DNA from 4 places in the Xanthomonas sp. 10-10 genome. Region 4 is predicted to be linked to each of the others. Evidence: predicted binding sites of a transcription regulator. Region 4 holds the regulator's gene; each other region holds the start of a gene.
The links. Region 4 encodes FliA, which starts transcription of late flagellar genes. Its sites were predicted from a motif close to TAAAGTTTNNCNNNCNNNGGCCGATAA; they were not measured.
Positions count from the first base shown of each region.

Region 1: the regulator FliA is predicted to act here: its motif matches at 1,334-1,360, upstream of VZ068_RS15970 (methyl-accepting chemotaxis protein).
Region 2: the regulator FliA is predicted to act here: its motif matches at 949-975, upstream of VZ068_RS03740 (GGDEF domain-containing protein).
Region 3: the regulator FliA is predicted to act here: its motif matches at 1,051-1,077, upstream of VZ068_RS07885 (GGDEF domain-containing protein).

Region 1 is NZ_CP144460.1:3,810,805-3,813,006, reverse strand. It holds gene VZ068_RS15970 (methyl-accepting chemotaxis protein) at 1-1,267, opposite strand, end outside; gene VZ068_RS15965 (membrane-bound PQQ-dependent dehydrogenase, glucose/quinate/shikimate family) at 1,993-2,202, opposite strand, start outside.
Region 2 is NZ_CP144460.1:885,216-887,417, forward strand. It holds gene VZ068_RS03735 (SulP family inorganic anion transporter) at 1-852, shown strand, start outside; gene VZ068_RS03740 (GGDEF domain-containing protein) at 1,093-2,073, shown strand.
Region 3 is NZ_CP144460.1:1,852,000-1,854,201, forward strand. It holds gene VZ068_RS07885 (GGDEF domain-containing protein) at 1-924, opposite strand, end outside; gene tsf (translation elongation factor Ts) at 1,206-2,084, opposite strand.
Region 4 is NZ_CP144460.1:2,446,919-2,449,120, forward strand. It holds gene VZ068_RS10320 (protein phosphatase CheZ) at 1-564, opposite strand, end outside; gene cheY (chemotaxis response regulator CheY) at 564-956, opposite strand; gene VZ068_RS10330 (RNA polymerase sigma factor FliA) at 992-1,759, opposite strand; gene VZ068_RS10335 (MinD/ParA family protein) at 1,756-2,202, opposite strand, start outside.

The DNA of each region.
Region 1 (2,202 bases), 1.4 Mb from region 4:
GCGCCACTTCGCCGGTGCCCACCACCAGACGGTTGGCCTGCAGTGCGCTGTCGGCGTTCTGCTTCACGGTGGAGGTGAGTTCTTCCATCGAGCTTGCGGTTTCTTCCAGGTTGGCGGCCTGCTGCTCGGTGCGCTCGGACAGATCGGTATTGCCGGCAGCGATTTCCACTGCGGCCTGGCGAATGGTGTCGGAGGCGGTCTGGATGCCGCCGATGATTTCGGTCAGGCGGGCCACGGTCTGGTTGGTGTCGTCGCGCAGACGCGCAAAGATGCCGTGCGCATCGCCGTCCACGCGCTGGGTGAGGTCGCCTTCGGCCAGTGCGCCGATCACGCGCGCCAGTGCGGCAAGGTGGGTCTCCACCGAGTCGTAGATGCGGTTGATGCCTTGTGCCAACGACAGCAGCACGCCGTCCATGCCGTCGAGCTGCATGCGGCGGCTGAAATCTCCGGCCGAGGCGGCGTCGATGATCTGGATCAGCGCCTGCTCGGCGTTGACCTGCGCGGTGACGTCCACCCACTGCGCGATGGTGCCCAGCTTGGTGCCGTCGGCGGCGATGATCGGGCTGTAGACGAAGTCGATCTGGCGGCCGAAGAACGGGGCGCGCACGGCCTTGGAGGCATTCAACGCGCGCATGCGGTCGATGGCGGCCTGGCTGTCCGGATAGATGTCGCCGATGCTGCCGCCGACGAAGCCTTCGGCGTGGAAGCTGGGGCGGAAGCTCTGCACATCCGGCTCGATCAGCTTGAGCATCGCCAGCAGTTTGCGGTTGGCGAACAGCACCTGGCCGTCGTCGTCGGCGATGCGGATCATGGTGTCCAGATCGTCGAGTGCCTTGATCACGAACTGCCCATGGCGCAGGCCTTGCTCCATCACGTCGATGCGGATGGCCAGCTTGTCCTGGCTCGCCTGCAAGGTCTTCAGCAGCGGTGCGAGTTCACCGGAAACGTTGCGCAGGTCCAGGCGCTCAAAGCGGCCTTCGCCCAGCGCAGCGACCACATTCATCGCCTGCTGCAGCTGCGCACTGTTGCGATGACGCGCCCACCACCACAGGCCGACACTGGCCGCGCCGAGCACCAGCAGGGCCGGGAACAGCTTCGCAAGGGCGCTACCGACGCCGCCGGGCATCAGCGTGGCGGCATAGAACGTCAGCAAGGCCAGCAGCCCGAGGTGTGCGGCAGCGGGCATCCATGCAGTCCAGGTCGTACGCGCAACGTTTGCGCCCGCTGTTGGGCGGGTAACGGGTGCGGCATCGTGTGAAGGCAACATAGGCTGAGTCCAACGTGTGTTCTGGGAAAGGGGGAACGGTGTGCAGCAGGAGTAGGCTGCAATGGGGTATCGGCGGCTGGGTCTGAATCATGATGGTGTGAACGGACCGTTTGTCGGAATGCGTGCCGCCGAGCCGGGAAACAGCCGATGTGGTTGATTTGGAAGCGGTTTCAGTGAGCGTGTGCAAGCTCGCGGCGGTCGGCCGACGTGCAAAATCGGTACCTGTATTTGTAAATTCCGTGTGAATTTCGGCCACCTCGGTTGAGGCAGTCCGCACTCCGATGGAATGCACCTGGCCTGTCTCTCAGCGGCCTGGTAGCGGTGACCGGTTCGCTGTGCAGGTTTGCCGGTCGCCAGGTTCCGCGCTGACGTCAGCGTCGGCACACACCGACGCCATGACGTTGCCCTGGGCATCGGGAAATCGCAGCAGCAGAACGTCGCGCGCGGTGATCCAGGAGCGTCGGAAAAAACGGCAATCCGAGGAGAGGTCAGGGCGATGCAGATGCCCCGGCCGTCAAGCCGCGGTTCCGGCACAGCTGTCATCGGCGGGCGCAACGATGTGCAGTCGAGACCTGCTGCTGCAGCCACGGAGTCCGACCGCACGCCATGGCTCCACCCCAGCCGCGCAGCGTCACTCTGCTCAATCGGCAGGCCGCGCCCACAAAAAAAAACCGGCCGTCTCGCGACGGCCGGTCTGTTGTGTCACTGCGCGAGCGCGCCGGCGATCACTTCGCCGGCGTGGCCTGCGCATCGTCCGGCAGTGCCCAGGCGATCACGCTGTCGCCCGACTTGGTTTCCATGCGGTCGTGTCCGCCCACGGCGGCCACGATGTACTGCTTGCCGTCGATGGTGTAGCTCAGCGGGGCGGCCTGCGGGCCGGCCGGCACGCGGGTCTCCCAGACCTGCTTGCCGGTGCGGGTGTCGAAGCCGCGCAT
Region 2 (2,202 bases), 1.6 Mb from region 4:
CCGGCGGTGCCGATGACGCTGGAAACGCTGCGCATCATCGCCTTGCCGGCATTGGCCATCGCCATGGTGGGCCTGCTCGAATCGCTGATGACTGCGCGGGTGGTCGACGAACTCACCGACACCCCCAGCGACAAGAACCGCGAATGCACCGGGCTGGGGGTCGCCAACGCAGCGGCCAGCCTGTTCGGCGGCATCGCCGGTTGCGGCATGATCGGCCAGACCGTGGGCAACGTGAAGTACGGCGGCCGTGGCCGGCTGTCCACCTTGTTCGCCGGGGTGTTCCTGCTGATCCTGATGGTGCTGCTCAAGCCCTGGGTGTCGCAGGTGCCGGTGGTGGCATTGGTGGCGATCATGGTGATGGTGTCGGCCGAGACCTTCGACTGGCGCTCGCTGCGCACCGTCATCACCCATCCGCGCACCTCCAGCGTGGTGATGCTGGCCACGGTGGCAGTGACCCTGGTGACCCACAATCTGGCCGCCGGCGTGGCGGTGGGCGTGGTGCTGAGCGGGGTGTTCTTCACCTTCAAGGTGGCCGGGCTGCTGCAGATCGCCCACAGCGATGGCGCAGACGGCGTGCGCACCTACAGCGTACGCGGACAGGTGTTCTTCGCCTCGGCCGATGTGTTCATCGACGCTTTCGACGCACGGCAGGTGCCTGGCCGCGCCGTGGTGATCGACGTCAGCCGTGCGCATTTCTGGGACATCACCGCCGTGGCGGCGCTGGACAAGGTGGTGCAGCGCTTGCGGCATCACGATCTGGATGTGCAGGTCGAGGGCCTCAATGCCGGTAGCCGCCGGCTGATGCAGCGGCATGCCCTGGGCGAAGACGCGCTGGAGTCCGCGCTGCCCTGAGCCCCGCGGGGCGATGCGCCCCATCGCAGCGCCGGGCATTTTTGTCCGCTGCGCACCGAGGGCTGGATGCGGGCTGAGCACGGTCGGCGAGCGGTCTCAAGTTTGCGCGGGCAACGCCGATGAACCGGCATCCTGACTGCCGGTCGTTGTCGTGAAGCCTGCGCGTTGCCACTCCAGTTGTCTGCCAGCCCGCCGCGTCCGGCAGGGCGGGCCCGCGTTTGCGCACCGGCTGCGCCGCCAATGAGCGCTACGCCGTTGCTGGAACGGATGGTGGACATGACCGCCATCCGCGACGCCGATCTGCTCGATCTGAGCCTGTTGCGCACCATGCGCGAGGTCTGCTCCGTCGAGGAATTGTCGCTGCTGCGCATCGCCCCGGACGGCCGCACCATGGCCGAAACCCGCCTGCACGACGACGGCCGCCTGTCGCTGACGGTGGCCGAGCTGAAGGATGCGCAGATGCGTGCCCGGCTGGCCGACGTGCATGGCCCTGGCGAGGTGGTGCAGCTGCAGCAGGATGGCAATGCGCTGCTGCTGTACCCGATGATGGAAGCGCGTGGCATCCGGACCTGCCTGCGGGTGGGCGGTGCGCGCACGCCCGGTGTTGCCGAACAGGCGATGTTGCAGGGCTTCGCACGCTTCTTCCAGAACTACCGCAGCCTGCTCGACGATGCCCAGCGCGACGCGTTGACCGGCCTGCGCAACCGCAAGACATTCGACGACGTGGTGCTGGGGCTGTTCGCAGCTGGTCCGGACGCGCCGGCCAACGACAGCATCTGGCTGGGCATCGTGGATATCGATCACTTCAAGCGGGTCAACGACACCTTCGGTCATCTGTACGGCGACGAAGTACTGCTGCTGGTGGCGCAGTTGATGCAGCGCGCGTTCCGTCAGGACGATCTGCTGTTCCGCTTCGGCGGCGAAGAATTCGTGATCGTGCTGCGTGGGGTGGATCGCGATGTGGCGGTCAGCCTGTTCGAGCGCTTCCGCCTGGCCGTTGCCGAGCATGTGTTCCCGCAGGTCGGGCAGGTCACGCTCAGCACCGGCATCGTGGAGCTGACCCACGGGCGGCTGATCAGCCAGCTGCTGGACGAAGCGGACAAGGCGCTGTACTGGGCCAAGCAGCACGGCCGCAATCGCGCGGTGGTGTACTCCGAGCTGATCACCAGCGGGCAGTTGCTGCAGACCACGCAACAGACCGGCAGCGTGGACCTGTTCTAAGAGCGCTTGGCAAAACGACTGCGCAGCCAGGCGGACGTAGCCGGTGCCCGGTGCGGCAGATGCCCCTCGCACACTCCGGTTCCGAGCGCACTGTCCGCACCCCACCTGACGACTGTGCGCCAGGCTTTA
Region 3 (2,202 bases), 590 kb from region 4:
GGCCACATCCTGCAGTTCGCGCAGGCTGCGCAGCATCGCCAGCTCGCGCGCCTGTTCGAAGATCAGCTGGATGTGCTCGGGTTGCGGCACGCGGATATCGAACAGCGCTTCCAGCTCGGGCAGCGATTCGGCGATGCGTTCGATCACTTTTTCGAAGCGTTCGGCATCCAGTTCCAGCACGTCCTGCGCCTGGCGCTGCGCATGCTCGGTCGCGGTGACGGCGCTGGCGGAGAGCCAGATGTCGGCCAGGTGCCCGGACAGTGCCACACAGGCCATGAAGGGCTCCAGCCCTGCCGGCTCTTCTTCGCTCTGCGCGATCGCATTCTGCAGGTAGTGCGGCAACTGCCACTGGTGCGCAAGCCAGGCGCCGATCTCGGCGTGGGTGGCGCCCAGGTGCTGGCGCTCGGCCTCCAGCAGCGACGCGTTGTCGGGCGCCTGTTCCAGCAGTGGGGCGTACAGCGCGGGTGCGCCTTGCAGCAGCGCCAGCTTGCCGATGTCCTGCAGCAGGCCGGCCAGCATCAATTCTTCGGGTTTGCGGATGCCATAGGCCTGGCCCAGGATGCGGCTTGCCAGGGCGCAGAGGCCGGCGCGACGCCAGATGCGCTCATGCAACGGATGCGCGGCGAAGGTGCTGCGCACGCCGTGCACCATCGAAAATCCCAGCGCCAGGCTGAGGGTCGCATTGAGGCCGAGCATGGTCAGTGCCTGGCCCAGGTTGTCGACGCGGCGGCGACTGGCGTACAGCGGCGAGTTGGCCACGCGCAGCATGCGTGCGCTCAGGGCCATGTCCATGCCGATGACCTTCGCGGTGGTGGTCATGTCCACATCCGGGTCCTGCGCCAGCTCGATGATGCGCAGCGCGACGCCCGGGGGCGAGGGCAGGTTACGGCAGTAGTGCAGGGCGGCCTGGAGATCTGGTTGCATGAGTCATCGCCAACAGTGAACGCAAGCATACAGCTGCGTTCGGTGAGTTTGAGCACGCCACGGCCCGCGGTCGCCGCGCTGGAATGCATGCGCGGCGGGTTCTGAGAGTGTGGTTGGCATCCAGGTTTAGCGGCAACCCCGACGACATCTATAGCGTCGAGGCCGGCTGAAGCCGCGACGGATGCGTGCGCTTCAGTTTGCTGCGTGTGGATGCGGCGCGCAGTGGAAGGCAAAAAAAAAGCCGCGGCATGGCCGCGGCTTTCTTCACGCTGTGGCGAAGATCAGGCCAGGCCAGCCTGCTTCATCACTTCGGCGGCGTAGTCTTCCACCACCCTCTCGATGCCTTCGCCAACGGCCAGGCGCTGGAAGCCGATCACCTCGGCGCCAGCGGCCTTGACGGCCTGCTCGACGGTCTGATCGGTGTTCAGCACGTACGGCTGGCCGTACAGCGTCACTTCGTTGACGATCTTGCTGATCTTGCCGCTGATGATCTTTTCCAGGATTTCGGCCGGCTTGGACTTGTCCTTCTCGGACATCTTGGCCAGTTCGATTTCCTTTTCCTTGGCGACAAACTCGGCCGGAACGTCGGATGCCTTGACGTGCGGCGGGTTCATGGCAGCGATGTGCATCGCAATGCCGCGCGCCAGTTCGATGTCGCCGCCCTTCAGCTCGACCAGCACGCCGATGCGGCCGCCGTGCACATAGGCTGCGACGTTGTTGGCGCTGTCGACACGGACCAGGCGACGCACCTGCAGGTTCTCGCCGACCTTGGCGATGACCGCAGCGCGACGCTCTTCGATGGTTTCGCCGCTGTCCAGCTTGACGCTCTTCAGCGCATCGGTATCGGCCACGTCGGAATTCAGTGCGGCATTGGCGACGACTTCGGTGAAGGCCAGGAAGTTCTCATCCTTGGCGACGAAGTCGGTCTCGGAATTGACTTCGACCAGCACGGCCTTGCCGCCGGCCTGTGCGGTGGCGATGCGGCCTTCGGCGGCAACGCGGTCAGCCTTCTTGTCGGCCTTGGCCAGGCCCGACTTGCGCAGCCACTCGGCCGCAGCGTCGATGTCGCCAGCGTTTTCGACGAGTGCCTTCTTGCACTCCATCATGCCGGCGCCGGTGCGCTCGCGCAGTTCCTTGACCAGGGAAGCAGTGATTTCCATGGAATTACCTCGTATGGACGAATGCGTACGGCGGAAGTGTTCCGCCAGAGAGGAGACGGTGCAGCGTGCGCGCCGTCCCCGTAAGAATTTTGGGTGGCCTCAGCGACGGGGCGCGATG
Region 4 (2,202 bases):
GCCCTTGATTGCAGGGCCGGCCAGACCGCCGTCGTCTTTCTTCGGCTCGGTGTTCTTGGGCGGCAGGCCCAAGGCACCGAAACCTTCATGCACGCGGCGCACGATCCCGGCCACGCGGCGGATGATCTGCCCGCTGAGGTCCTGATAGCTCTGCGCCAGCGACAGCTCGGTCAGGTTGTGGCGCATCTTTTCCAGCAGCGCGCCCTGGTCTTCATTGAGCCCACCGTCGCGCAGCTGGTTGGCCAGCACGCGGCATTCTTCCACCAGGTCCAGCGTGCGATGGCTGGCCTTTTCGGTCATTTCCACCACGTGGTCCAGGCGCGAGCAGGCATCGTCCAGTTCGCCGGCTTCCTCGGGCACCGTGGGCAACTCGCCCAGCGCCTGGCCGAGTTCGCGCGCGAGCCGGCTCAGGCTCTGCATCATCGGGCGTGTGCGCAGGGCGGCGAGGTGATCGACCTCGCGACGCCAGGCGACCTGGTCACCGCTTTCCAGTGCATCGAGCGCGTTCTGCAGGCGCTCGATCAACGCGGCACGTTCGGCATCGGTTTCCACGGTGGCGTTCATCAGGCGGTCGCCGCCAGACGTTCGAACACCTTGCCCAGCTTTTCTTCCAGCGTCTGCGCGGTGAACGGCTTGATGATGTAGCCGTTCACGCCGCACTGCGCCGCTTCGATGATCTGCTCGCGCTTGGCTTCGGCGGTCACCATCATCACCGGCAGGTGCTTGAGCTTGGCGTCGGCGCGGATGTTGCGCAGCAGGTCGATGCCGGTCATGCCGGGCATGTTCCAGTCCGTCACCACGAAATCGAACGGGCCCGCGCGCAACGCAGCCAGTGCGCTGTTGCCGTCTTCGGCCTCTGCGGTATTGGTGAAGCCGAGATCCGCCAACAGATTCTTGACGATACGTCGCATCGTCGAGAAGTCGTCCACGATCAGGATCCGCATGTTCTTGTTCACATCAAGCTCCTAACGCTAAAAAATACGCGAAAAAATTAGTCGTCAATTTCGACACCGGCATCGGCCAGTTCGAAGACTTTGAGGCGGCCGCGCAAACGCACCACGGCCTGGCCATGGATCTGGCAGACGCGCGACTCGCTGACACCGAGCACGGCGCCGATTTCCTTCAGGTTCAATTCCTGTTCGTAGTACAGCGACAGCACCAGCTGCTCGCGCTCGGGCAACTGGCCGATGGCCTTGCCCAGCTCGCGGCCGAATTCGCCACGCTCCATCATCTGTTGCGGATTGGGGCCACCCTTGGCGGTGGTGTCCAGCTCGCCGTGATCCTCGATGCGCGATTCCAGGCTCAGCACCTGGCCGCGTGCGGCATCTTCCATCAGGCGCAGGTAGTCGGGCAGCGGCATTTCCATCGCGGCGGCCACCTCGGTGGCGGCGGCGGCGCGGCCGGTGTTCTGCTCGATCTTGCGCACCGCCGCAGCGGCGTCGCGGGCACGGCGGTGCACCGAACGCGGTACCCAGTCGCCACGGCGGATCTCGTCGATCATCGAGCCGCGGATGCGGATCGAAGCATAGGTTTCGAACGAGGCGCCCTGTTCGGAGTCGTAGCTGCGCGAGGCCTCGATCAGGCCGATCATGCCGGCCTGGATCAGGTCGTCCACTTCCACGCTGGCCGGCAGGCGCGCGGCCAGATGGTGGGCGATGCGGCGGACCAGGTCGGCGTGCTGGGTCACCACGTCGTTGGCGTTGTTGCGCTGCACGGCGCGGTACTGCGCGCTGGCCGTGGTTGCGGTAGCGGTGCTCATGCGGCCACTCCCCGTTGAATGATGCGTTCGACAAAGAACTCGACGTTGCCGCGCGGCACGGTGGGAGCCTGCCAGCGCGAGGTACGGCGTGCGATTTCGGCGATGGCCTGCGCCGACGGACTGGCGGGGTAGGCCTTGATGACCGGCTGCTGACGCTGCACCGACAGGCGCAACCAGTCGTCCTGCGGGACGTGGCCGAGATAGTTCAGCGACACGTCGCCGAGGAACTTTTCGCAGACGCGGGAGAGCTTGTCGTACAGCAGGCGGCCTTCGTTGGGGTCGCGCACCATGTTGGCGATGATCTGCAGGCGGTCCACGCCGCGTTCGCGCGAGAGCACCTTGATCAGCGCGTAGGCGTCGGTGATCGAGGCCGGTTCGTCGCAGACCACCACCACGGTGTCCTGGGCGGCCTGGCAGAAGGTCAGCACGCTGTCGGTGATGCC